DNA from 3 places in the Pectobacterium cacticida genome. Region 3 is predicted to be linked to each of the others. Evidence: predicted binding sites of a transcription regulator. Region 3 holds the regulator's gene; each other region holds the start of a gene.
The links. Region 3 encodes PhoB, which activates phosphate uptake and scavenging genes when phosphate is short. Its sites were predicted from a motif close to CTGTCATAAAACTGNCNNAT; they were not measured.
Positions count from the first base shown of each region.

Region 1: glpT (glycerol-3-phosphate transporter) is a predicted target of PhoB. The motif match lies at 5,079-5,098, and genes of this name have one in related genera.
Region 2: pstS (phosphate ABC transporter substrate-binding protein PstS) is a predicted target of PhoB. The motif match lies at 1,109-1,128, and genes of this name have one in related genera.

Region 1 is NZ_CP133656.1:3,804,365-3,812,057, reverse strand. Features, by position in the region: gene RFN81_RS17360 (pirin family protein) at 1-385, opposite strand, end outside; gene glpC (anaerobic glycerol-3-phosphate dehydrogenase subunit GlpC) at 758-1,969, opposite strand; gene glpB (glycerol-3-phosphate dehydrogenase subunit GlpB) at 1,956-3,227, opposite strand; gene glpA (anaerobic glycerol-3-phosphate dehydrogenase subunit A) at 3,217-4,887, opposite strand; gene glpT (glycerol-3-phosphate transporter) at 5,196-6,545, shown strand; gene yigL (sugar/pyridoxal phosphate phosphatase YigL) at 6,624-7,424, opposite strand; gene pldB (lysophospholipase L2) at 7,478-7,693, opposite strand, start outside.
Region 2 is NZ_CP133656.1:4,066,844-4,074,536, forward strand. Features, by position in the region: gene RFN81_RS18460 (TonB-dependent copper receptor) at 1-967, shown strand, start outside; gene pstS (phosphate ABC transporter substrate-binding protein PstS) at 1,250-2,290, shown strand; gene pstC (phosphate ABC transporter permease PstC) at 2,450-3,409, shown strand; gene pstA (phosphate ABC transporter permease PstA) at 3,409-4,296, shown strand; gene pstB (phosphate ABC transporter ATP-binding protein PstB) at 4,398-5,171, shown strand; gene phoU (phosphate signaling complex protein PhoU) at 5,184-5,912, shown strand; gene RFN81_RS18490 (ABC transporter substrate-binding protein) at 6,251-7,693, shown strand, end outside.
Region 3 is NZ_CP133656.1:928,414-936,106, forward strand. Features, by position in the region: gene RFN81_RS04390 (AAA family ATPase) at 1-2,400, opposite strand, end outside; gene sbcD (exonuclease subunit SbcD) at 2,397-3,641, opposite strand; gene phoB (phosphate response regulator transcription factor PhoB) at 3,941-4,630, shown strand; gene phoR (phosphate regulon sensor histidine kinase PhoR) at 4,658-5,980, shown strand; gene RFN81_RS04410 (PstS family phosphate ABC transporter substrate-binding protein) at 5,996-6,934, shown strand; gene RFN81_RS04415 (cobalamin-independent methionine synthase II family protein) at 7,177-7,693, shown strand, end outside.

The DNA.
Region 1 (7,693 bases), 1.2 Mb from region 3:
GCGGCGTCAACCCGGTCTTTTCTGGAATAATCCAGATTTGATACAGATGCAGCGGCTCATGCTCGCTGGCATTGTATTCCGAATGACGGATTCCCGTTCCCGCACTCATGATCTGAAATTCACCCGCCGGCACCCGTTCTTTATTGCCCATGCTGTCCTGATGCTCAACCGTACCGGATAAAACATAGGTCAGAATTTCCATATCTTTGTGCGGATGCGTGCCAAAGCCCTGGCCGCCTGCGATAACGTCTTCATTGATCACGCGCAGCGCCGAAAACCCCATAAAGTCAGGATCGTAGTAATCGGCAAATGAAAACGTATGCCAACTATCGAGCCAACCGTGATTCGCATGCTCGCGTTCGTGCGCCTGACGTAAATAGATCATGTTATTTCCTCCCACGTTTTTGATAAGGAAAGTGTAATGGGCAGGGGAGAATAAGATAGCGGAAAAAACTCATCGCACTGTTCGAAAAATCAGAACAGGATAGGTAAAACGCAGGAAAAACAGATAAAAAAAAGCCAGCACCCGAGCTGGCTAAATAATACTGGAAGCAATGTGAGCAATGTCATGCCTTCACGGGGTAACGGGATAAACGCGAACACCATTGATAGCTAACACAGGTACACGGCACCGTTCCCCCAGAATGCATAGCAATAATAATCATTATCATTCGCGTCTGTAAAGTGATTTTTGCGATAAATTCTTATTCGCAATACGGGATGGAATTAGGCTCATTTCTCCCCTATTTTTTGTGGGTTACGGTGGCGATGCCAATGCGCTCGCCAGCAGCGTGATCGGATGTTCGCACGGTTTGCTGGTGGACATCTCGATCTGCCATTTACAGGTTTCGCAATCGGTGACGACGATATCGGCACCGCTCGCTTCAATCTGACGAAACAGCGGTGCGCCAATGCCTTGCGAGGTGGCGTAATTCTCTTTTTTGAAGCCGTAAGTGCCCGCGATACCGCAGCATTGGGAATCCAACATTATCAATTGTAGGCCGGGAATACGTTGTAGCAATGCCAGCGTGTAGGCCGTCCAGCCCATCCGTTCCAAATGGCAGGGCGTATGGTACGCCACCCGAAGTGGTACTTGACGCAACGCCAGCGTTTTCCCTTCGTCTTCCAACAGTCGATAGAGTTTACGCGTGACCAGTTCAACGCCATCGCGCACGTGGCCGTTATCCACGCCCAGCAGATGTGGATATTCGTCCCGTAATGTGAACGTACAGCTCGAAGACGTTGCAACGACCGCCAGCGATTTCTGATTGATCGCCTCATCCAGCGAGGCAATGTTGGCACGCGCCTGTTTTCTGGCTCTGTCATGAAAACCATTGGCGATCAGCGGCACACCGCAACATTTCTCTTTATTCAGCAACTGAACGCCAATACCTAGCGCGTTAAAAACCCGCACCAGATCTTTACCCAATTGTGGATGGTTATAATTCACATAGCAGCCGTGGAAATAAGCGATCTGTTCATCATAAGCGCGCTGCTTTGCCGCCTGTCGGCGATACCAGCGGCGAAAGGTGCCGAACGAATAGGTCGGTAATTGGCGACGATGGTCGATCTTTAACGCTTTATCCAGCAGTTGGCGCACGGGTTTAAGACCGGTCGCCGTATTAACCAGCGGCGCAAACGGCGTCGCCACCGACCCCATGAAATCGGTATGGCTCAGAATCGCGTCGCGCAGCGTTGGCTTATGGTTACTGTGCGCCGCTTTCGCACGCTGAATAATGTCGCCGATGTTGACGTCCGACGGGCAGGCGACCTCACAGCGTTTGCAGTTAGTACAATATTTCAGCGCCTCATCGTACAGCGCCGGATCTTTGCGCCGCAGACGTTCGCCATCCGGCCCAGCCTGTTTCGGGCCGGGATAAAGCGGGTTAACGCGCGACACCGGGCAATATGTGGTGCAAACCGTACATTTGATGCAATCTTCAAAGCGGTTATCGTCAAGCAGGTTCATGGGTTGCCCCCTTTAAAATCTGTTCGGCAACATGGATCGCGCTGAGTAAGGAAACACCCGCTCCGCATCCCTGCGCAATAGGGTCGAAGCCTTCCAGCACTGCGCCAATCGCGTACAGATTGTTGACCGTTTTTCCCCCGATACGCGGGTGCAGGCGTTCATCGACGATCGCCCCAAATTGCCTATAGGGCTGCGGCGCAAACACATCCTGCTGGCTCCAGCCTTCGCGTTGCTCTGCGAACCGAACATCCAGCCCAAAGACCGGTTCAGTCACCCGATCGAACTGCGCCACCAGCCCGCTACTGAAGAAGCTGCCGCTTGCCAGCACCACGTGCTGCGCGCGCAGTGGAATATCGCCGTGATGATGGCTATAGACCGCGATCTCCTGGGGGGAAAACGCGGCACGCGTCGCGCGATCGCCCGGCATCACCATGCCGCCTAGTTGGCAAAAGCGGCGCGCCAGCGCCTGATGCAAACGCAATCCGAGAACTGACGGCGGTAAGGTTGGCAGCAACTGCACCGGCTTACCCAACGCCACGGTGAGTTCACCGATGATCTCAGGGCGATCTAACCCCAAACAGGCGGGCATGATGATGGCGTCGTTACCGTTGGCCAAGCGCGTCAACTCTTCCACCAGCGCCGCGTAATTCTCTGGCCGATCGAGCACGCGGGCAATATTGACCGCACGGAATTCACTGGGGTTTTGGCGTAGCCGATCCAGCACCGGTAGCTTGAGTTCATCACTGCGTGCCGCGATACCCCGTGCCTGAAGCGTACCGGCAACAATACGGGACTGAAAATCCAGAAAGCCGTCGATACCGGCAATGAGCGGGTTGTCGCCAAAATGGGACTCCGGCAGGCCACGCGTTACGCCATCAGCCGGACTTAGCCAACATGCGCGAAACTGGCCTAATGGCGTCATACGCCAGTGATTCTGTTGATGATGGCCTAACAGAGCGATATTGCTGCGCTGCAACAGCGCCTCAACCTGCGGTAACAGTGCGGCGACCGTCGCCGCCCCGATCCGGGAATAGGGGTGACGAGGGGATTGATGCGCCAATGCCTCCAGCGCCTCCAGCGGATGGCTCACCGGCTGCCCATCAGGAAGATGAGAGAGTAAATCCAACGCGCCGGAAGAAAAATGCAGCGCATTCTGTCCGGCGCTAACCATTGCGCAGCGTTTTCCCTGTTCCGCCAGACGAATCCCACAGGTCAACCCTGCCAGCCCGCCGCCGATGATCACGACGTCATAGCGCATGGCGATCCTCCTGATTGTCGCTGGTCGTCAGGCCGCACAGCCCCTGATAAACCCAACTGGTAAATTCGCTTTCGCGCAGGGCGTTGCCCCACGCGATCGGGCGAATGCCTTTCCAGCGTTCATTTAAAAATTCGCTGAGCTGCGTGAGCGATTGCGCTGGCGTCGCGGTGCCCAGACGACACAACAGGCCCGCCGCACGACAGGCGCACAATTCTCCCTGGCAGGTGCCCATGCCCACACGCGTGCGCCGACGTAAATCAATCAGGTTATTCACCTGTAATGTTTCTACCGCGTAGCGCACTTCGCCCGCCGTCACGGCTTCACACTCGCACACCAGACTGCGATCCAGGCGGTCACCGGACAGCATTCTTCCGGCTCGTTCACCGTGACGGTAAATCGCTGAACCGCGCAGCGGCGCAGAGAGTGGTTTCGCTGCGGGGTAAGCTGACAGGGCGTGAGTCGCGGTTTTCATTTCATCCTGCGATTCAGAGCCGGGCAATGGCGTCTGCGCCGTCGAGCAGGCTACGTCATGGCCCAGTTTTTCGCAGATAGCGTCCGTCACCCACTCCGCCATTAGACGGTAGGTCATTAGTTTGCCGCCCGTAATGGTCAGAAACCCTTCCAGCCCGTCGCGGCTGGCATGGTCGAGCAGCACAATGCCGCGGCTCACGCTACGCCCACTCGGGTCACTATCGTTGGCGACCAAAGGACGGACACCGGCATAAGCACGCAGAATTCGCGTACTCGCGAGCGCAGGGGCTAGCATGGATCCTTCCCGCATCAGCGTTTCCACCTCGGCAGGCGTCACCTGCATTGCATCGATTTGATCGTAGTCGATGTGGGTCGACGTGGTGCCAATCAGCGAAATGGTATCGCCCGGCACCAGAATATCGGCATCCGCCGGTTTGCGGCAGCGGTTGATCACCATGTTGTTGATGCGATGCCCCAGAATCAGTAGCGCGCCTTTCGCCGGAAACATGCGTACGCATAAATCGGCATATTCTGCGATACGTTGTCCCCAGATTCCCCCCGCGTTGACCACCACTTGCGCGTATATTTCTGTCTCTCTTCCTTTTTTATGGTCGAAAACGCGCACGCCGGTGACTCGATCGCCTTGGCGAATCAACCCAATGACTTCGTGATAGGTCAGCACTTCAGCACCGTGCTCACAGGCGTCGATCATGTTAGCCGCCGTCAGGCGGAAAGGATCGACAGAGCCATCCGGCACTCGCACCGCGCCGATCAGCGCCGGATTGGCCGCGGGTTCCAGCCGCAGCGCCTCCTGCGGGTCCAGCGCTTGGGCGCGGATACCTGCCCGCTGGCAGGAGGCAATAAACTGCGCCTGCCAGCCAAGATCGTCTTCCGGCAAGGTGATAAACAGGCCGTCTGTCGGTTCTATGCAATGGCGGGCAATGCGACGGAGAATCTGGTTTTCTTGAATACATTCGCGGGCAGACTCGCCATCGGTTACCGCATAGCGGGCGCCGCTGTGTAATAAGCCGTGATTACGGCCGGTCGCGCCAGTCGCAATATCATAACGTTCCAGCAACAGGCAACGCAGTCCGCGCAGGGCGCAATCGCGTGCCGTTCCCGCGCCTGTCGCACCGCCGCCGATGACAACCACGTCAGTTTCGCGCCAGTTACCCGCATTTTGTCTCATCTTTTCGCTCCAGCGGAGGGATGTCTGCTGTTATAGAGGCACAAAAAGCAGAATAAATGTTTGATAGAGAGCAAAAACGAACAAAAAACGAAATTAAATTGGCGTGAAAACGCTCTTAACGTGATTTATCTCACCAAAATCCCGTCGGGAAATTTTCCAATTTTGCTAACATGAGCGCAAAAATCGTCACATGTTCATAAAAATGAAACATTATTGTCATGAGTCACACTCATCAACAGACGAACCCTTTACACTTGCCTTCGTAATAGAACAAAAATCTCTCGTTTTTTTTCGCATTGGAGATATCTATGCTGAGCATTTTTAAGCCTGCGGCCCACCAGGCGCGCGTATCATCGGATCGTGTGGACCCCCTCTATCGTCGTCTACGCTGGCAAATATTCATGGGGATTTTTTTTGGCTATGCCGCCTATTATCTGGTACGCAAAAATTTCACGCTGGCGATGCCTTACCTGATTGAACAAGGCTTCTCACGCGGCGATCTTGGTTTTGCGCTGTCTGGTATCTCCATCGCCTATGGCTTTTCCAAATTCATTATGGGTTCGGTCTCCGATCGTTCCAATCCACGCGTGTTTCTGCCTGCGGGCCTGATTCTGGCGGCTGCCGTCATGTTATTCATGGGTTTTGTGCCGTGGGCAACGTCTAGCATTGCCGTGATGTTTGTCTTGCTGTTTCTGTGCGGTTGGTTTCAGGGCATGGGATGGCCGCCGTGCGGGCGCACTATGGTTCACTGGTGGTCACAAAAAGAACGCGGCGGTATCGTGTCGATCTGGAATTGCGCCCATAACGTCGGTGGCGGTATTCCTCCTCTGCTGTTCCTGCTGGGCATGGCCTGGTTCAATGATTGGAAAGCCGCGCTTTATATGCCGGCGTTCGCCGCGATTCTGGTTGCCCTGATTGCGTTTGCGCTGATGCGAGACACCCCGCAATCCTGTGGCTTGCCGCCAATTGAAGAGTACAAAAATGATTATCCGGTTGATTATAACGAGAAACTAGAAGAAGAACTGACGGCTAAGCAGATTTTCATGCAGTACGTTTTCCCGAACAAACTGCTTTGGTACATCGCTATCGCTAACGTTTTCGTTTACCTGTTGCGTTACGGCATCCTCGACTGGTCACCGACTTACCTGAAGGAAGTGAAACACTTCGCACTGGATAAATCGTCCTGGGCCTACTTCTTATACGAGTACGCGGGCATTCCGGGCACGCTACTGTGCGGGTGGATGTCTGATAAGGTCTTCAAAGGTAACCGCGGTGCAACCGGCGTGTTCTTCATGACGCTAGTGACGTTGGCAACCCTCGTTTACTGGCTGAATCCGGCCGGTAATCCGGGGGTAGACATGGCCTGTATGATTATTATCGGCTTTCTAATTTATGGTCCGGTAATGCTGATTGGCCTGCACGCGCTGGAATTAGCACCGAAAAAGGCGGCGGGGACGGCGGCGGGGTTCACCGGACTGTTCGGTTACCTCGGCGGATCCGTCGCCGCCAGCGCCATCGTCGGCTATACCGTTGACTTCTTCGGTTGGGACGGCGGCTTTATGGTGATGATTGGCGGCAGTATTTTGGCGGTACTTCTGTTGATTATTGTGATGTTGAATGAGAAAAAACATAAAGCCGAATTAGCTAAGCGCGCGTAACGCGGGAGCTATGCCTGCTGTGCGGCGAGCGTGCAACGCCGCACAGCATCCCACCACATGACGGCACGCCAACAGAGATTATTGCAGAAACAGTTCGCGTAGGTAGCGTGGCACCGCGCCATCCGCGTTAGAACCGATTACCTCGCAATTCGGCAGCAAGTCTTTCAGCCGCTGATGTGCGTTTTGCATGATGCAGCCTTTTCCGGCCATCGACAACATTTCGTAGTCGTTCATGCCGTCGCCAAATGCCACGCATTCCTTAAGCGAAAAGCCGATGAGTTTGGCTACCTGCTCCAACGCATGCCCTTTAGACACGCCGCCGGCCATTACCTCCAGACAGGTGAGGGCTGAAAAGCTCACGTTGACGCGATCGCCCCAACGCGCGTTGATCGCGTCTTCAAGCGGCAGCAACTGTTCGTGGGAATCGCAGGTAAAGAACACCTTGCTGACGCCATCAGTCTCAAGCAACCCCGGCTCAAACAGGGAGTATTTAAAGATCGATTCTTTGAAAAATCGCTCTTCCTCTGGACGGGCGCGGTTCATAAACCACTCATCATCGCGGTAAACATGCGTCAGTATCGCGGGGTTATGATGTACGACACCGTAGAGGTCGCGAGCGATGTCCTGATCCAGATTGTGGCTAAAAATTAGCTCGCCTTGCGTGTTGTGCACGCGCGCCCCATTCGACGTAATCATAAATGCGCTGATATCGAGGTTATCGCGGATCTGCGCCACATCCAGGTGATGCCGTCCGGTAGCGAAAACGAAGTGGATCCCTTTTTCCGTCAGCAACTTGAGGGTGTCTTTTGCATAGGGAGAGAGCGTATGGTCAGGTGACAATAGGGTGCCGTCTAAATCGGAAGCAACAACATGATACATAACGATGAGATCTCACTTCTGGGATGTTGCCGCAGCGGGTGCCGCGGTAAAATTCAATGATAACGCGCAAAGTACGCCAGAATTAGCGCAAATGCCTGGGCACGGAGATTATCCGTTTCAAATAGGATCTCATGCCGTGCCCCGTGAATAATCTGTAAAACATGACTCAAATCTGTGTTATCTCGCTGTGCCAATGCCTGACAAAACGCTTTCTGGCTGTGATTATCCACCACGCAATCTTCTTCGGCCTGAAGTAGCAGCAGTGGCGT
Region 2 (7,693 bases), 980 kb from region 3:
ACTTAATACCCACCGCAACAAAAGCAATGCAGGGTGGACGAAAGATGCCCGCTTCCATGATTATGGCGTGTTTAGCGAGCTGACATGGATGGCTACAGAGCACAGCAGCGTTATCAGCGGAGCGCGTCTGGATCGGGTGATTGTCGATAATTTCACCCAAACAGGTTCCTCTAAACGCACTGATACGCTGCCGGCGGGGTTTGTCCGTCTTGAGCATCATCTTGCTGATATTCCAGTCATGTTTTATGCCGGAGTGGGCTACACCGAGCGATTTCCCGACTATTGGGAGCTATTTTCGCCCAAAAAGTATTGGCCGGATGGATCTACCAATACGTTTGACCGTGTTAAAACGGAAAAAACCACCCAGATTGATATCGGTGCGCAGTACAAAGGCAGCCAACTCAATGGTTGGGTATCGGCTTACGTTGGGCGGGTAAACGATTTTATTCTCTTTCGCTACGATCCCACCAATCCGCGTGACAGTCAGGTCGATAACATAGACGCCACAATCATGGGAGGGGAAGCTGGGGTAAGCTATCAGTTAACCGACGCGTGGAAAACAGACGCCAGCGTAGCCTACTCCTGGGGTAAAAATACCGATGACCACCAACCGTTACCACAAATCCCGCCGCTGGAAGCGCGGCTGGGGTTAACCTGGGAAAAAGGGGATTGGAGTAGCGCTGGGCTATTACGTATCGTCAGCGCGCAGCATCGAACCGATAACAATAATGGTAATGTCGTCGGGAAAGATTTCGACCACAGCGCCGGTTTTGCGGTCTTTTCTGCGAATGCGGCTTATCGGGTCAATAAACACGTTAAGCTAAGCGCCGGGGTAGACAACTTATTTGACAAGGCCTATAGCGAGCATTTAAATCTGGCGGGTAACAGCAGCTTCGGCTATTCGGCGAATACGTCGGTTAACGAGCCTGGACGAACCTTCTGGGCTAAGCTGAATGTTACATTCTGATGAGATCCCGGCTCTCTGAGCCGGGAAAGTCGATGGGGTTGATGATCTGTCTCCCCATCGATTGACTCACTGTTTTTTATCAGCACCGATCTGAACCGGTATTCTGGTCGGCGGTGCTTACTTTTTACCTGTACATCTTCATTGTCATAAAACTGTCACATTATCTACATTTTACTGTCACTGAATTGTCCTATTTTTCCTTCTGCAAACTACACTCTGATTTGATAACTCTGATTGATAACGGCTCCACGTTGACACGTCGAGTATCCCACAGGAGGGATTATGAAACTGATGCGTACCACTCTTGCCAGTGTTGTTGCGGCAACTCTTTCTCTAACGGCATTTTCTGCTTTTGCTGCTGCTAACCTCACCGGCGCTGGTGCGACATTCCCAGCGCCTGTTTATGCCAAATGGGCTGATTCCTACCAAAAAGAAACCGGTAATAAAGTTAACTATCAAGGGATTGGATCTTCTGGCGGTGTAAAACAAATTATTGCTAAAACGGTAGATTTTGGTGCTTCCGATGCGCCGTTGTCTGACGACAAATTAGCGCAAGACGGTCTATTCCAGTTCCCAACCGTGATCGGCGGCGTGGTGCTGGCAGTCAACATCCCGGGTATTAAAACTGGCGATTTAACGCTGGATGGTAAAACGCTGGGTGATATCTACCTGGGTAAAATCAAAAAATGGAATGACCCGGCTATCACTAAACTGAACCCGAACGCCAAACTGCCGGATCAGGATATCGCCGTGGTTCGTCGTGCTGATGGTTCAGGAACCTCTTTCGTGTTCACCAGCTACCTGTCTAAAGTAAACCCTGAATGGAAAGAGAAGATTGGCGCCGGCTCTACCGTAAACTGGCCGACCGGTCTGGGTGGTAAAGGCAACGATGGTATCGCCGCGTTCGTACAACGTCTGCCTGGTTCTATCGGTTATGTTGAATACGCGTATGCTAAACAGAATAACCTGGCTTACACCAAACTGGTTTCTGCTGATGGCAAAGCGGTCAGCCCGACAGGCCCTAACTTCAGTAATGCGGCTAAAGGGATCGACTGGAGCAAGTCATTTGCTCAGGATCTAACCAATCAAAAAGGCGCGGATGCCTGGCCGATCACGTCAACCACGTTTATTCTGGTTCATACTAAACAGGATAAACCTGAGCAGGGCGCTGAAGTGTTGAAATTCTTCGATTGGGCGTTCAATAAGGGTGGTGAGCAAGCTGAAGCGTTAGATTATGCTACGTTGCCACAAGAAGTTGTTGAGCAAATCCGCGCAGCATGGAAAACGCAGATAAAAGATAGCAGCGGTAAAGCGCTGTACTAATTTAGCGTATCCATCGTGTTGGTAACCAGATCATGATGAGGTTGTCAGATTCTGGAAAATAAGCAGTAGAACAACAGGTTGTATCGGGGCGGAGAGGTGATGGTAACTTCTCTGCCTTCAATAGCTTATTTAATGTTGTTAAAACGAGAAGAGAGACGTATGGCTGAGTACAAGCCAACTATCAAAGCCCCGGGGAAATATGGCGATATCCTTTTCGGCACGCTGGTAAAACTGGCGGCGCTGGTCACGTTGCTGTTATTGGGAGGCATCATCGTTTCCCTGATTGTGGCATCCTGGCCGAGCATCGAAAAGTTTGGTTTTGCCTTCTTGTGGACGAAAGAATGGGATGCGCCCGCAGAACAATTTGGTGCGCTGGTACCGATTTACGGTACTGTCGTGACCTCGCTTATTGCACTCATTATCGCCATCCCGATTAGCTTCGGGATTGCGTTATTTCTGACTGAACTGGCGCCAGCATGGTTGAAACGCCCGCTTGGCGTGGCGATTGAATTACTGGCGGCCATTCCGAGTATTGTTTATGGCATGTGGGGGCTGTTTATTTTTGCGCCGCTATTTGCCAAGTATTTCCAGCAGCCGGTAGGTAACGTCCTATCCGGCATTCCTATTGTTGGTTCGCTGTTTTCCGGCCCGGCGTTCGGGATCGGTATTCTGGCGGCTGGCGTCATTCTGGCTATCATGATTATCCCTTATATCGCCGCGGTTATGCGCGATGTGTTTGAGCAGACGCCAGTCATGATGAAAGAGTCCGCTTATGGTATTGGTTGTACTACGTGGGAAGTGATCTGGCGCATCGTGTTGCCTTATACCAAAAATGGCGTTATCGGCGGAATCATGTTGGGGCTGGGGCGCGCTCTGGGCGAAACCATGGCTGTGACCTTTATCATTGGTAATACCTACCAACTCGATAGTGCGTCGTTGTATATGCCCGGCAACAGTATCACCTCCGCGTTGGCGAACGAATTCGCCGAAGCCGAATCCGGGCTGCATACGGCCGCGTTGATGGAGCTGGGGCTGATCCTATTTGTGATTACTTTTATCGTACTGGCATGCTCAAAATTGATGGTGATGCGACTGGCAAAAAATGAGGGAGCGCGCTAATGGCGACCTTAGGTATAGAACAAGAAACCGCACTGGCGCGTTCGCGGCGTAAAATGCAGGCCTGGCGTCGACAGAAAAACCGTATTGCACTGTGTCTATCCATGTCTACGATGGCTTTCGGTCTGTTCTGGCTGATCTGGATTCTGGTTTCTACCATCACCCGCGGCTTTGATGGTATGTCGTTGGCGCTGTTTACCGAGATGACGCCGCCGCCAAATACGGCGGGTGGTGGTCTGGCGAATGCCATCGTCGGGAGCGGGTTGTTAATTTTATGGGCGACGCTGCTGGGGACGCCGTTGGGCGTTATGGCCGGTATCTATCTGGCGGAATATGGCCGTAAATCCTGGATTGCCGAAGTGACCCGTTTCATCAACGACATCTTGTTGTCAGCACCTTCCATTGTGGTGGGCCTGTTTGTCTATACCCTTGTGGTGACAAAGATGCAGCATTTCTCCGGCTGGGCGGGCGTGATTGCGTTAGCGCTATTGCAGGTGCCGATAGTGATTCGTACCACGGAAAATATGCTCAAACTGGTGCCGGATAGTTTGCGAGAAGCGGCTTACGCGCTGGGGACACCGAAATGGAAAATGATTTCTGCGATTACGCTGAAAGCTTCCGTATCCGGCATTATCACCGGAATATTGTTGGCCATCGCGCGTATCGCCGGGGAAACCGCGCCATTGCTGTTTACATCGTTGTCGAATCAGTTCTGGAGTACGGATCTGATGCATCCTATTGCTAACCTGCCAGTCACTATCTTTAAGTTCGCCATGAGTCCGTTTGTCGAGTGGCAACAGTTGGCCTGGGCGGGGGTATTGCTGATTACGCTGTGCGTTCTGTTACTCAATATCTTAGCGCGTGTTATTTTCTCGGCGAAGAAACATTAGGTTGCTGAAAAAGCAGTTTGCTAAAAATCGTTCTTTTCTGGGAAACGTTAAACAAATTCAAGGCGTTGCCCGACAGCGCCAGGTAAAAGAGAGAAGTCTTGATGAGTATGGCTACTGAGACATCCTACAAAATTCAGGTTCGCGATCTGAATTTTTATTACGGAAAATACCATGCGCTGAAAAACATCACGCTGGATATTGCTGCGAATCAGGTTACTGCGTTTATCGGCCCGTCTGGCTGTGGTAAATCCACGCTGCTGCGCACCCTGAATAAAATGTATCAGCTTTATCCTGAACAGCGCGCGGAAGGCGATATTCTGTTGGATGGCAATAACATTCTAACGGATAAGCAAGATATTTCTCTGCTGCGGGCGAAGGTGGGAATGGTTTTTCAGAAGCCGACGCCGTTTCCGATGTCCATTTACGATAACATCGCGTTTGGCGTCCGTCTGTTTGAGAAATTGTCTCGTGCCGACATGGATGAACGTGTTCAGTGGGCGCTGACTAAAGCGGCACTGTGGCAAGAGACCAAAGACAAACTGCACCAGAGCGGCTATAGCCTGTCTGGCGGTCAACAGCAACGTTTATGCATTGCGCGCGGCATTGCGATTCGCCCGGATGTGTTGCTGCTGGATGAACCCTGCTCTGCTCTTGACCCGATTTCTACTAGCCGCATTGAAGAGCTGATTTCCGAGCTGAAAAAAGATTACACCGTGGTTATTGTTACGCACAACATGCAGCAGGCGGCGCGTTGTTCCGATCATACGGCGTTTATGTATTTGGGTGAGCTGATTGAGTTCAGCGATACTGATACCCTGTTTACTGCTCCGCGGCAGAAACAGACTGAAGATTACATCACCGGTCGTTACGGTTGATTAGGAAGCATCATGGATAATCTGAATCTGAACAAACACATCTCCGGTCAGTTTAATGCCGAATTGGAACATATCCGTACCCAGGTTCTGACGATGGGCGGGCTGGTGGAGCAACAACTGAGTAACGCAATTACCGCGATGCACAATCAGGATGCGGAGCTGGCTCAGCAGGTCATTGAAGGTGACGATGACGTTAACATGATGGAAGTGGCCATCGATGAAGCCTGCGTGCGCATTATTGCGAAACGCCAGCCTACCGCCAGCGACTTGCGTCTGGTGATGGCGATCATCAAAACCATTTCTGAATTAGAACGTATCGGCGATGTGGCGGATAAAATCTGTCGCACCGCATTGGAGAAGTTCTCCCATCAGCATCAGCCGCTGTTAGTGAGCCTGGAATCCTTGGGGCGTCACACCGTGCAAATGCTGCATGATGTACTAGATGCTTTTGCTCGTATGGATCTGGATGAAGCGATTCGTATTTATCGCGAAGATAAGAAAGTGGATAAAGAGTACGAAGGCATTGTGCGCCAATTGATGACGCACATGATGGAAGACTCTCGCACTATCCCCAGCGTATTGACCGCGTTGTTCTGTGCTCGCTCTATTGAGCGTATCGGCGACCGCTGTCAGAATATTTGTGAATTTATCTTCTACTTCGTCAAGGGACATGATTTCCGTCATCTTCGTGGTGATGCGTTGGAAAAACTGCTGGTGCAGAAAGATAAGAAAGCGGAATAGTCAATCTGCGTTCAATATAACACTCACGCCCTGCAAGCAGGGCGTGAGTGTTATTAATCTAAAATTTTCTAGCACGGTGATCCGTGTCTGCTTTTTCATAGTGCAGTGTTAGCCTGGTATGCACTATTGACGTACCGAGAATCGCAAAGAAATACTTATCGTAGACCCCGATCGTGTTATTTATTGATGCCCAGTATTCAAAAATAAAGCACGCCACGACTACGGTTTCTCCTTTTTAGAAAGGCATCCCCTAAAATCAGTAAAGATATAAACCGACGATTGGCTTCAGTCTTGCAATAAATACCTGGTGTCTTTTCACTGATGGTATGGAGAATAGCATGATGCATTCCCTAGCAAGACTGATAAATAAATATACCTTATCCGTATTACTAATGAGTTTCGCCTCACAGAGTTATGCGGGAAAACAGAACGACACGTTAGTTTATGCCTCGGATAACGAGGTAGAAAATGTTAGCCCCTATCACAACACGCTCCGTGAGGGCGTCATTATTTCGAATTTGGTTTGGGATCGCCTTATTTATCGCGATCCCAAAACGGGAGAATATAAACCCCAATTAGCCGCAAGTTGGGCGTGGGATTCACCGAAAATATTGGTTCTGCACCTACGTAAAGGCATTAAATTTCACAACGGCGATGATTTTACCGCAGACGATGTAATTTATACGTTTAATAATATTGCCGGGAATAATACCGGATCGGTAATGCCGCAGAGTGTTAACTGGATTAAAGAAACGGAAAAGGTAGATGACTATACCGTAAAGTTGCATCTGGCCAAGCCTTTCCCCGCGGCGTTGGAGTATTTATCCGGTCCGACGCCGATTCTTCCGGCTAAATATTTTCAGCAGGTTAAATTAGCCGGTTTCAGCAAGGCGCCGATAGGCACCGGACCTTACAAAATAACCAGCGTGACGCCGGGTCAGGGGGTCACAATGGAAAAGAATCCCGATTACTTCAAAGAAAGTCCGATCGGGCAACCCAAAATCGGCAAGCTGAAATTTGTGGTTATCCGCGATCCGGAAACGCGGCTGGCGCAGTTGATGACTGGGCAGGTCGACTGGATCTGGCGCGTGTCAGCGGACCAAATGCCGTCACTGGAGGCGATGCCGAACATCACGGTAAAAAGTGGCGAAACCATGCGGGTCGGTTTCCTGGCGCTGAATATTAACGCCAGCGGAGCGGGAGGGGCGCCATTAAAAGATTTGCGTGTTCGTCAGGCGATAAACTACGCCATTAACCGTAAAGGGATTGTCGATAACCTGGTGCAAGGAGGGAGCCAGCCAGTTTATTCCGCCTGTTTCCATGCTCAGACAGCGTGTAATACCAGCAAGGTTATCCAGTACGATTACAACCCGGAAAAAGCGAAACAATTGCTCGCCGAGGCGGGCTATCCCGATGGGTTCGATACCGATATCTGGGCTTACCGTGAGCGTGATTACGCGGAAGCGATTATTGGCGACCTGCGCAAAGTCGGCATTCGCGCCCGCCTGCACTATGTACAGTACCAGGTGATGTCCGCCGATTTGATCTCAGGTAAAGCGCCGATAGGGATCCGCACCTGGGGATCGTATTCCATCAATGACGCTTCTGCGTTCGTTACGCCCTACTTTGGTGGCAAAGGCGACGACATATGGAAAGATGCCGACGTCACCAGCATGTTGGAAAAAGCCGACCAAAGCATCGATCCAAACGTTCGCAGCGCGCAATATGCCGATTTATTGGGCCGTATTTCCTCTCAGGCCTATCTGGCGCCGCTGTTCTCC
Region 3 (7,693 bases):
CAGCCAGCCATCCTGTGTGTCAGCGTCTGGCAAAAGAAGCCCCACCGTTGTCAGCGTCTGCGTGATGTCCTGAGTATGTTGTGCGATCTGCTGATGCACGTTTTGCAGTGATTGATCGATCTCTTGTTGCGTAACGCTTAGCGAGGATTGCTGCTGGATATTCAACGCGATCTTCTGCTCGAGTTCTCGCTGTAATGCCTCTGCGGCAGTCAGTAAATCCTTACTTTCCTGCCACTGTTTTTGCAATTGCTCGCGTGCGGCAATCTGCTGTCGAATGGCCTGTTCTTCGGCTTCACGCTCTGTAAGCCAGACGGCTATTTCGTCCTGCTGTTCCAGCGAGTAGGTAACTTGTAAGCGCTCACTGACATCTTGCCATTGTTGCAGCAGAGCCTGATGCTCGCTATCGCATTGAGCAAGCTCCAATTGCAGCTGTTCCCGCTGCTGTAAGCGTGCGTTCAGCTCAGCAGTGGTGTTTGCCAGCGCGATGGTTAACTGGTTCACCTCCTGTTGTAGTGCCGTCAGACGCCGTTGCGTTTCAGACGGTTGCAATGCCTGATAGCGCTCGATGGCGGGGTGCTCCGTTGAGCCGCATAGCGGGCACGCCTCTCCCGCCTGTAGCCGCTGGCGTTCGGCTTCCAGCTTAACAATATGCATTTCCTGCCGATATATCGTTTCCAAATCGGCCAGACGCTCGCTGCGTTGCTGATGTTCAGACTGCTGCTGTTTCTGCAATATTTCTAACTGGTCGATATGGTCTTGTGTCTCAACGAGTTTGGCGAGATGTTGCTGCTTGCTCACCTGAAGGCGCTGGTATTGGTCGCTGACGGTGGCGAGTTGCCGACATATAGCCTGCTGATCCATGAGCTGATTAAAGCGCTGGTACAGAGCGGAAAGTGGCTGGTGCGCATCCTGAAGTTGCCGCGTTTCATCATGTTGAGTGAACAGCTGGCGCACAGCATTAACGGCCTTTTGTTGCTCACGCAACTGTATCGCCAGCTTGTCGGCTTCTTGCTGCCATGCCGTCGACTCTGCCATATGCTGTGCCTGTTTGTGGTTCAGCTTTTGTCGATCGTCCTGCAACTGGCGCAACTGGCGAAATTGGGTACGCCATAGCGGTAACAGCTCTCCCCATTGCTGGTGATGTGCGTGTTGCTGGCGATAAGATTGGATCTGTTCAAGCTGCCGCTTAGCTTGCCGTTGTTCTGCGGCGACCTGTGTTTGTTTAGACTCGTTGGCGTGCAGGCGAGCCTGCGTTTTTGCCAGTTCATCCTGCCGCTGGTTTTTTTGCTGTTCCAGCATAGCAATGCGCTGGTCAAGCGGCACGACCTGCTCGTTGATCAAACGCTCTTGTTCCTGCCGCTCTCGTTTATGTTTGCTAACGTCTTGCTCCGCCTTTTCCTCCTGCTGGCGCAGAGTAGTTAACTCACTTTGCTTATCGGCCAGCGATCGGGACAAGTGCTCAATCCGCTGGGCGAGTGCCAGAGACTCCTGACGGTAGCGCTCTTTTTCCTGATGTAGCGGTCTCAGTTTTTCTGCCGGTTCGTTGTTGGCTAATTTGTCGAGCTGCGATCTGGCCTGCTGGATGGCGGATTCGGCGCGCGTATGTTGCGCCTGCGCATGCGTTACCCTCGTTTGCTGCAGCGTCAGTTGCTCAAACCAGCGCAGCGCAGTCAGTGTTTGCTCACGTTCGGCGTTGCGCTGTTGCTCCTGTTGCGTCAGTTCGGCAAGCTGATTTTCTATCTGCTGGCGTTGTTCATCGCTCAATAATTGAATACTGAGTGCGCGCGTCTGTAACGTGTTCAATGCGACGCTGGCTTGTTTGTGCTTGTCATAAACGCGTTCGGAAATCAGGCCGTAGATATCTGTACCCGTTAATTCTTCCAGAAGTGCCGCCCTATCGTCCGCCTTAGCGTTGAGGAAGGCGGCAAATTGTCCCTGCGATAACATCATAGATCGCGTAAAGCGGCCGAAATCCAACCCGGTGAGCTGTGTGATCATGTCTTTTTTGTCATTCAGCTTTTCACACAGAATTTTACCGCCTTCAATAAGCGCGAGTTCGGCCTTGGGAGACTGTAAGTTGCCATCAGGCGCATTTCTTGCCCTACGTTGGCTCCAGAAGGCACGATATCCGACGCCTTTGACCTCAAATTCGACCTCGGCAAGGCATTCTGCGGTGTTACGCGTCATCAAATCATTCTGGCTGGCGGAAAGCAGCCCAAGGCGTGGCGTCTCGTGGTATAACGCCAGACAAATGGCGTCGAGTAGCGTCGTTTTCCCGGCGCCTGTCGGGCCGGTAATGGCGAATAGAGCGTTGCTGGAAAAAGGCTCCTGCGTGAAATCGATCTTCCATTCGCCTTTCAACGCGTTAAGGTTTTTTAAGCGCAGGCTGAGAATTTTCATTCGGCAGCCTCGCTATTTTCTAATTCGTTAATAACCTGATTAAACAGCGTGCGCATGCGCTGTTGGCAACCATTTTCCAGGTCGGCCTCCATTGCCAGACGACGTTCAAAAACGTCATAAACACTTAATTCATTCAGCGTTTCCTTATCCTGTCGGATAATCGCCTGCATACGTTGTTCACGTGCGCGCCGGAGTCGAAGCACCTCGACAGGCAAGCCCTCGGTCATGGCCTGAATGCGTTTCTGCATGTCGCTCAGGTAATCCTGCGTGTTGAGTTCGATATCCAGCCATACCGGTTTATCCCCTTGATAGGTTTTGAAAGCGGTGAGCCGCTGCTCAATGTCGCGCAGACTGCCTTTCATCAACAGCATCGGCTGGGTCACGGGGATTGGCAGGGTATCTATCTGTATCCGTGGCGGTGTTTTCGACAAATCATCGGCGGTGAAGCTGACCAGACAGACTGATTTCTCACTGTTGAGTTCATCAAAACTGAGCGGGATGGGGGAACCGCTGTAGCGAATATGCTCACTTTGGGTTACGCGTTGCGGCCGATGAATATGGCCAAGCGCGATATAATCTGCGGGAGGGAAAGCCTGGGCAGGGAAAGCATCGAGCGTGCCAATATAGATGTCACGCACAGATTCGGAGGCGGTCGCGCCAATGGTCGTCAGGTGCCCGGTTGCAATAATCGGTAGCGGCAGGCCGAGTTCATCACGTTTTTGGCAAGCCAGTTGGTAACTGCGCTGGTAGTGCGTCGTAATCGCTTCCTGAAGCGCGAACTGTTTTTCATCGCCTGATTGCCCGGCTTTGCTAGTGAGCACATCTCGTGGACGCAAATAAGGAATTGCGCAGAGCAGGGCGCCGGGTTGATGCTGACGGTTTTCCAGTAACAGCACCTGTTGAGCGGGATCATCACTGGCGCTGGCAACGACCTGCGTATTCAGGCAGGCCAGTACATCACGGGATTCGTTTAACATCGCCACCGAGTCATGGTTTCCACCGAGAATGACAAGCTGGCAGCCTGTTCGCTGTAGTTCAACGACAAAGCGATAGTACATTTCTCGCGCATAGCTAGGGGGGGAACCGTTATCAAAAATATCCCCCGCGACGATAACAGCGTCGACTTCATGTTGAACCACCTGGGCAATGAGCCAGTGCAGGAAAGCCTGATGTTCCGCGGCGCGGCTTTTGGAATAAAAATATTGTCCTAAATGCCAATCGGCGGTGTGGATAATGCGCATTGGGCTCTCTCAATATTTATACGATAGGCATTGTCATTATTCATTATGCGAATTGCGAATAAGGAAACGCCTATCTCGTCGCGATAGTGATCTGTCATCGTCATGCTACGATTATATAGAGCAAGGGTGATGGCTGTCGCGCGGGGAATTGAGCGTTTGCAATGCGGCTCGAAAAACAGGATGTCTAGGGTGCAATAGCCTACAATGAGAGGTCAGGCGTTTTTCATAAATCTGTCATAAAACTGACGCATAATGCCTCCGCCTGCTAACAGCGACGATGATTAACGACAGGATTAACGATGGCAAAACGCATATTAGTCGTGGAAGATGAAGCACCAATCCGTGAAATGGTTTGCTTTGTACTGGAGCAAAATGGCTATCAGCCAGTTGAAGCTGAAGATTATGACAGCGCGGTAACGCAGTTGTCGGAACCCTTTCCTGATTTGGTGCTATTAGACTGGATGCTGCCGGGTGGTTCGGGCTTGCAATTTATCAAGCATATGAAGCGGGAGGCGCTGACGCGTGATATTCCGGTGATGATGTTGACCGCCCGCGGTGAGGAAGAGGACCGTGTGCGCGGGCTGGAAGTCGGCGCGGATGATTATATTACCAAGCCGTTTTCGCCCAAAGAGTTGGTTGCACGCATCAAAGCGGTTATGCGCCGCATTTCGCCGATGGCGGTGGAAGATGTGATCGAAATGCGTGGATTAAGCCTCGATCCTTCCTCGCATCGCGTGACGACCGAAGAGCTTGCGTTGGACATGGGGCCGACGGAATTTAAATTGCTGCATTTTTTTATGACACACCCCGAGCGTGTTTATAGTCGGGAACAGTTGCTCAATCATGTGTGGGGCACTAACGTTTATGTAGAAGATCGAACCGTCGATGTCCATATTCGTCGCCTGCGTAAAGCGCTGGAAACCAGCGGGCATGACAAAATGGTGCAAACCGTTCGGGGAACGGGTTACCGTTTTTCAACGCGTTACTGAGGTGGTATTCACCGGAGAAATGTTAACGTGCTAGAGCGTTTATCCTGGAAAAGGCTAGCATTGGAGCTGGCTTTTTTTTGTTTGCCTGCGGTGCTACTGGGGCTGATTTTTGGCTATCTGCCCTGGTTCCTGCTGGTCGCCGTACTGAGCCTGCTCTGCTGGAATTTTTATAACCAGTTGAAACTATCCCATTGGCTGTGGGTCGATCGCAGTATGACGCCGCCGCCCGGCCGTTGGAGCTGGGAGCCGCTGTTTTACGGCCTTTATCAGATGCAATTACGTAATCGCCGCCGTCGCCGCGAACTGGCGCTTTTAATCAAACGATTCCGTAGCGGTGCCGAATCTTTACCCGATGCCGTGGTAATGACTACCGAAGACGGGACCATCTTTTGGTGTAATCATCTGGCGCAGCATCTGTTAAGTTTCCGTTGGCCGGAGGATAACGGTCAAAATATTCTTAACTTATTACGTTATCCCGACTTTACCAATTACATGAAGGCGCAGGATTTTAGCCGCCCTCTCACACTGCAATTGAATAATTCCCACCATGTTGAATTTCGCATAATGCCGTATTCCGCAGGGCAGTTACTGATGGTGGTACGCGATGTTACGCAAATGCACCAGCTTGAAGGCGCCAGACGTAACTTTTTCGCTAATGTCAGTCATGAGCTGCGAACGCCGCTTACGGTGCTGCAAGGGTATTTGGAAATGATGCAGGAAGATACGTTGGATGCGGCGTTGCGAGGGAAAGCGTTGAGTACGATGCAGGAGCAGACTCGGCGGATGGACGGATTAGTTAAACAACTGCTAACGTTATCCCGTATTGAGGCGGCTACGGCGATTGATCTAAATGAAAAAGTAGATATTCCGCTGATATTGCGCGTATTGCAACGAGAAGCGCAGACGCTGAGCCAGGGACGCCATGAGATAGTCTTCCGCGTAAATGAAAACCTTCGCGTGTTTGGCAATGAAGAACAACTCCGTAGCGCCGTATCCAATCTGGTCTATAACGCCGTTAACCATACTCCAGAAGGGACGCATATCGAAGTGTGTTGGCAGAAGGTTCCGCAGGGGGCGCAGTTTCAGGTTAGCGATAACGGGCCGGGAATTGCGGCCGAGCATTTACCACGCCTAACAGAACGCTTTTACCGGGTTGACAAAGCGCGTTCACGGCAGACCGGTGGCAGCGGGCTGGGGCTGGCAATTGTTAAACACGCGCTCAGCCACCATGATTCCCGTCTGGAAATCATGAGCGAGGATGGTTTGGGAGCGCGATTTGTCTTTACCCTGCCGAACCCGTTGATTGTACCGACCTCTCTGGCCGAGAATACGACAAAATCTTCGGCCTGACGGAAAATAGTATTGATGAGACTCGCCATTCGTATTGCTGGCGCTTGGCTACTGCTGATCGGCGCGTTTTGTTTTGCTCAGCCTCGCCAGATGCTGGCGGGGAATCTATCCAGCGCGGGATCGGATACGCTGGCTAATCTCATGACGTTCTGGGCGGCTGATTTCAACCAGCACTACCCAAACGTGAATTTACAGATTCAGGCCGCTGGGTCATCTTCCGCGCCAACGTCTCTGGCATCGGGAGCGGCGCAACTTGGGCCGATGAGCCGGGCGATGAAAGCCAGTGAAATCGAGGCATTTGTCCGACACTATGGTTATCCACCCTTGGCTGTGCCGGTAGCGATGGATGCGCTGGTTGTGTTGGTTAATCAGGATAACCCACTACCTGGGCTGAATGTTTCACAGTTGGATGCAATCTTTTCCATTACGCAGCGCTGCGGCCACCACCAGCCGATAAAATTCTGGGGCGACCTCGGCTTGCACGGCAGTTGGCAACGGCGCGCGTTACTGCGCTATGGACGAAATTCAGCGTCGGGAACCTATGGCTTTTTCAAACAAAGGGCGCTTTGCAGCGGTGATTTTCTTCCGCAAGTGAATGAGTTGCCCGGATCGTCCTCTGTCGTGCAGGCCGTTGCCGCCTCAACCGAGGCTATTGGCTACGCCAGCGTGGGCTTTCGCGCGAGTGGAGTCAGGATGGTACCTCTGGCGGTGGAAGGGCACGATTATATCTTCCCCTCAACTGAAAATATCCGCAGTGGTTTATATCCCTACACCCGCTATCTCTACATCTATGTGAATAAGGCACCCGGCCAGGCGCTGGATGCGCTGGTGGCGGCTTTTTTAGATCGCGTGCTCTCTGAAACGGGGCAGTCGCTGGTCAGCCAGGATGGTTACCTGCCATTGCCGGAGGCCGTGCGGCATCAGGCGCGACAGCAGATTGGCTTGCTGAAATAATGTCGTCGCCTGTCCGTATATGACCATACTTAACCTTAAATGAATTTTATTCATGTTACATGAGCATTCTTCAATTGCCCTGATCAGGGTTACATGACAGGATAGCGACAAATTCAGACGTCCAGATGGCTAAATAGATGTATGATGTAACAATCATTCTGGATGATTATTTCATATAGAAACCATTTTCCAGTGTGCGTTTTTCTTGAAGAAGCGTGCGGGCAATAGTTCAGGAGCAATACATGGCAACCCATTCATTCCCTTTTCGTGCCGAAATCGTCGGCAGTTTTCTCCGTCCAGCGGCCATCAAGCAGGCTCGCATTCAGCATCAGGCAGGCGAGATTGACGACATCACTCTGCGTAATATCGAAGATCGTGAGATTTTGCGCGTAGTGGAAAAGCAACGTGAAGCGGGCTTGCAGGTGGTTACCGATGGTGAATTTCGTCGAGCCTGGTGGCACTTCGATTTCTTCGCCGATTTACATGGCGTAGAACGTTACGAAGCTGAACACGGTATCCAATTCAACGGTATTCAAACCAAATCCCATGCCATTCGCGTTGTGGATAAAGTCCGTTTTAACGCCCAACATCCCATGCTCGATCATTTCCGCTATCTGAAGAGTATTTCAGGGGATGCCGTCGCCAAGATGACGATTCCTAGTCCGAGCGTGATGCATTTTCGCGGTGGACGCAAAGCGATTGATGCAACGGTTTATCCCGATCTGGCCGACTATTTTGATGATCTGGCGCAAACCTGGC